2 regions of the Rhizobacter sp. P2_H2 genome follow, and region 2 is predicted to be linked to the other one. Evidence: riboswitches for the same ligand, from Rfam matches in the RefSeq annotation. Region 2 holds a riboswitch; the other holds the start of a gene.
What was found. A riboswitch is a leader RNA that binds a small molecule or an ion and turns the genes downstream of it on or off. The one in region 2 is predicted to bind thiamine pyrophosphate.
Positions count from the first base shown of each region.

Region 1: linked by a shared signal. The riboswitch ahead of thiC (phosphomethylpyrimidine synthase ThiC) and the one ahead of AC1D15_RS08785 (TonB-dependent siderophore receptor) in region 2 are both predicted to bind thiamine pyrophosphate.

Region 1 covers NZ_JBFUFP010000009.1:7,403-9,787, reverse strand. The annotation lists gene AC1D15_RS01905 (helix-turn-helix domain-containing protein) at 91-975, shown strand; TPP riboswitch at 981-1,093, shown strand; gene thiC (phosphomethylpyrimidine synthase ThiC) at 1,155-2,385, shown strand, end outside.
Region 2 covers NZ_JBFUFP010000100.1:2,072-4,456, reverse strand. The annotation lists gene AC1D15_RS08790 (isochorismatase family protein) at 483-1,058, shown strand; TPP riboswitch at 1,140-1,242, shown strand; gene AC1D15_RS08785 (TonB-dependent siderophore receptor) at 1,303-2,385, shown strand, end outside.

The sequences.
Region 1 (2,385 bases), on a different contig from region 2:
CCGCATGGCGTGACCCTGGTTGCACAAAACTGCGGTTTGTCGCGGGCGCCTCGCGCGCGCACGCGAGGCGGCGGCTACAGTGGCGAGGCCATGGCCACCGCCACACCGCCCGACCTGTCCCGCCACGAGGTGTTCGACGTGCTGACGCACTCGCGCGCCCGGCTGCAGCGCAGCGCCGTGCTGGGCGACGGGCTGGCCGCCGCGGTGTGGCGCAACGCGGCCGATGCGACGCGCTACAGCCGGCCCTCTCACCACACGCTGTCGCTGTACCTGAGCGGCGGCCACGGCACCTGGCGGCACGAGGCGCCCGATCTGCGCGGCGAGCCGGGCCGGCTGTGCGTGATGCCGGCCGGCCACGAATCGCGCTGGGTGGTGGGCCGCGAGGAGCAGAGCTTCGTGCACCTGTACTTCGACGAGGCGCAGCTGGCGCCGCTGGCGGTGCGGCTGCTCGACCGCGAACCGCGCGAGGTGCAGGTGCCCGACCTGACCTTCGTGGCCGACGCCGGCGTGGCCGCTCCGCTTCATGCGCTGGCCCTGCTCGACTGGCACGACCCGCAGGCGCGGCTGCAGGCGAATGCGCTGGGACACGAGGCGTTGGCCGCGCTGCTGCTCGCACACGCCACGCGCGGCCACCGCGCGCCGCCGCGCGGCGGGCTGTCGGCCCACGTGCGCCGGCGGCTGGTCGACTGGACCGAGGCGCGGCTCGACCAGCCGCTGACGATCGGCGAGATGGCCGCCGTCGCCGCGCTCTCCGAGCATCACTTCGCGCGCATGTTCCGCACCTCGTTCGGCATCGCGCCGCACGCCTGGGTGCTGTGGTTGCGCATCGAGCGGGCCAAGCAGCTGCTGCGGCATTCGGAGGCGCCACTCGACGAGGTGGCGCGGCAATGCGGGCTGGCGAGCGCGAGCCACCTGGTGAACCGGTTCCGGGCGCGAATGGGCGTCACGCCGGGACAGTTCCGGCAACTGTCCTAGAATCCGCTCGCTTGTCGGGGTGCCGAGGATGCGAATCCAAGGCTGAGAGGGCTTCAGTGCCTAACCCGTTGAACCTGATCGGGGTCATCCCCGCGTAGGAAACAGCACTCGGCCACCGGTCGCATCTGCTCACCGCAGGGCACGGTCTCCCAGGCAGGCACACCACCTCTGGAGACCGCATGGCCAAGCAAGCATCCTCCGTCGACACCGACGAGCTCTCCCGCCGCATCACCCGCGCGCCGTTCGCCGGCTCGCGCAAGGTCTACCTCGACGGCAGCCGCCCCGACCTGCGCGTGCCGTTCCGCGAGATCGCGCTCTCCGACACGCTGGTGCAGCAGCCGCACGGCGAGCCGCTGCGCGAGCCGAACCCTCCGCTGCGCGTCTACGACCCCTCGGGCCCCTACACCGACCCGCAGGCCGCGATCGACATCACGCACGGCCTGCCGCCACTGCGCCGTGCGTGGATCGCCGACCGCGCCGATTCCGAAGCCCTGCCGCACATCAGCAGCGCCTACGGCCGCACCCGGCTCGACGACCCGGCGCTGGCCGCGCTGCGCATGGCCAACCCGCCGCTCCCGCGCCGCGCGAAGCCCGGCGCCAACGTCTCGCAGATGCACTACGCGCGCCGCGGCATCGTGACGCCCGAGATGGAGTTCATCGCACTGCGCGAGAACCTGGTGAAGGCCCAGCTGCGCGAGCGCCTCGCGACCGAGCGCCTGCCGCAGCGCGGCCACCCGTTCGGCGCGGCGCTCGTGCACGACATCACGCCCGAGTTCGTGCGCAGCGAGGTGGCGCGCGGCCGCGCGGTGATCCCCTGCAACATCAACCACCCCGAGAGCGAGCCGATGGTGATCGGCCGCAACTTCCTGGTGAAGGTCAACGCCAACATCGGCAACTCGGCAGTGACCTCGGGCATCGAGGAGGAAGTCGACAAGCTGGTGTGGGCGATCCGCTGGGGCGCCGACACGGTGATGGACCTGTCGACCGGCGAGAACATCCACGAGACGCGCGAGTGGATCCTGCGCAACTCGCCGGTGCCGATCGGCACGGTGCCGATCTACCAGGCGCTGGAGAAGGTGAACGGCCGCGCCGAGGAACTCACCTGGGAGCTGTTCCGCGACACGCTGATCGAGCAGGCCGAACAGGGCGTCGACTACTTCACCATCCACGCCGGCGTGCGGCTCGCGCACGTGCCGCTCACCGCGAACCGCCTGACCGGCATCGTCTCGCGCGGCGGCTCGATCATGGCCAAGTGGTGCCTGTCGCACCACCGCGAGAGCTTCCTGTACGAACGCTTCGGCGAGATCTGCGAGATCATGAAGGCGTACGACGTCTGCTTCTCGCTCGGCGACGGCCTGCGCCCCGGCTCGATCGCCGATGCGAACGACGAGGCGCAGTTCGCCGAGCTGC
Region 2 (2,385 bases):
TCGGGCACGATCGAGCCACCGCGGCAACTCTCTCGCTACACTGACGTGCGCTGTCAATTGCGGAGGTAGCAATGCCTGACCCCGTAGAACCGTTGATCCTGGACCTCCTTGATTGGATCGGCCCGCATCCGCGCCCCTATGCCGAAGTCCTTGAAGCCTGGCGTACGTCGTGTCCACGCCTGCCCGTCTGGGAAGAGGCCAACAAGCGAGGCTTCGTCGATCACCTTCACGAGCAAGGGCAAGCGGCGCTGGTGGCGGTCAGCCCGCAAGGCCTGGCACACCTCGAGGCACGGCGCACAAACAGTGCGCCACCAGGAGCGCCTGCCGAAAGAGCCGACTCGGTCCCTGTCGTGGCCGAAGCCCCGGTAGCCGCACATGGCAGCCGGTAGCGCAGGCGAAGCGCCGCCTGACCCCTCATGTCAAACGTTGGGCGGCAGAAGATCGATCGCCTGCCCTCCACCTCACATCAAGGCATCCTGACCATGTCCACAGTCCGCACCGGAAATCAAGCAGCGCTCGTCGTGGTTGACGTTCAAGTCAGCGTCGTGGCCGAAGCCTGGGAGACCACGCGAGTCGTCAACAACGTCGCGCGCGTTGTTGAGCGCGCCCGGGAGCAACTTGTCCCCGTGATCTGGGTACAACATGACGACAAGGAACTCGTGCGCGACTCGCCGTCATGGCAACTGGTACCGGAATTGGTTCCCGCGCAAGGCGAAGCGCGGATCTACAAGCATTTCGAGTCGTCGTTCGAAGAGACGGGGCTCGAAGCCGAGCTTGCGCGCATCGGCGCGACGCACATCGTGCTGGCCGGCGCCGCGACCAACTGGTGCATCCGTGCCACCGCCTACGGCGCACTGGATCGCGGCTACGACCTGACTCTGGTCAAGGATGCGCACACGACGAAGAGTCTCGAACTTGAGAACGGGCCGAAGATCGAGGCCTCAAGCGTCGTTGCCGACTTGAACGTCGCGATGAAGTGGATCAGCTACCCCGGACGGAAGAACGGAACCGCAACAGCAGAGGAAGTCGACTTTGCTACACCAGGCGGCGTTCGCTGAAGTCCATGAACGCCGCCTGACCCGTCACTCGGCCACGTTCTCCAAATAGTGCAAAATCCGTCCGCCCGCCGCTCACCCGGCGGGCATCGCTAGGGGTGCTGGCCACGTTCACGTGACCGGCTGAGAGAGTCCCTTCGAACCTGACTGAGGTAATCCTCGCGCAGGGAAGCGTCGTGCCGCGGATCCTCTCTTCTTTGCCGCGGCCCGGTTGCGCCGACCTGCCATCGCCAAACCGGGAAGTACGATGGCATTCCGTTCTTGCAAGTCCCCTGCCCTGGCGCCGCTGGCGCCTTTGACCCTGGGCATCGCAGCCGCGTTCAGCGCGCATGCGCAATCCACCACCAGCACCATCGATCCGCAGACGCTGCCGCCGGTCACCGTGACCGGCCGCGCGCCCGATGCGGTCGCCACCATCGGCGGCTTCGGCGACCTGCCGCTGTCGAAGCTGCCGCTGCAGGCGAGCGTGATCAGCAGCGTCGCGATGAAGGATGCCGGCGTGCAGAGCCTGGCCGACATCACGCGCTTCGATGCGAGCCTCGGCGACGCCTACAACTCCGAGGGCTACTGGAGCACGCTGATGGTGCGTGGCTTCGCGACCGACAACCGCTTCAACTTCCGCCGCGACGGCCTGCCGATCAATGCCGAGACCGCGCTGCCGCTGGCCAACAAGGAGCGCATCGAGATCCTGAAGGGCACCAGCGGCATGCAGGCCGGCACGAGTGCGCCGGGCGGCCTGGTCAACCTGGTCGTGAAACGGCCCGAGGGCACGGTGCGCTCGGCCGCGCTGGAGTGGAAGCAAAGCCGCACCTGGCGCGGCGGTGTCGACATCGGCCAGCGCTTCGGAGAGGGCGATGCCTTCGGCATGCGGGTCAACGCGCAGTACGACGACCTCGATCCGCAGACGCACGACCTGCGCGGCCACAGCCAGCTGCTGGCGGTGGCCGGCGACTGGCGCGTGACGCCGGACACGCTGCTCGAGGCCGAGTTCGAGACCAGCCACCGCTCGCAGCCCAGCGTGCCGGCGATGAGCCTGCTGGGCAACCGCGTGCCCGATGCATCGGCCTACGACCCGCGGACCAACCTGAACAACCAGCCCTGGTCGCAGCCGGTGGTGCTTGACGGCGACACCGCGTCGCTGCGCTGGCAGCAGCGCCTGTCGGCCGACTGGCGCGCCGTGGCGCACTTCGCGACGCAGCGCCTGGTCAGCGACGACCGCCTTGCCTTCCCGTACGGCTGCGGCGCCGAAGGCAACTACGACCGCTACTGCAGCGACGGCACCTACGACCTCTACGACTACCGCAGCGACGACGAGCACCGCCGCACCGAT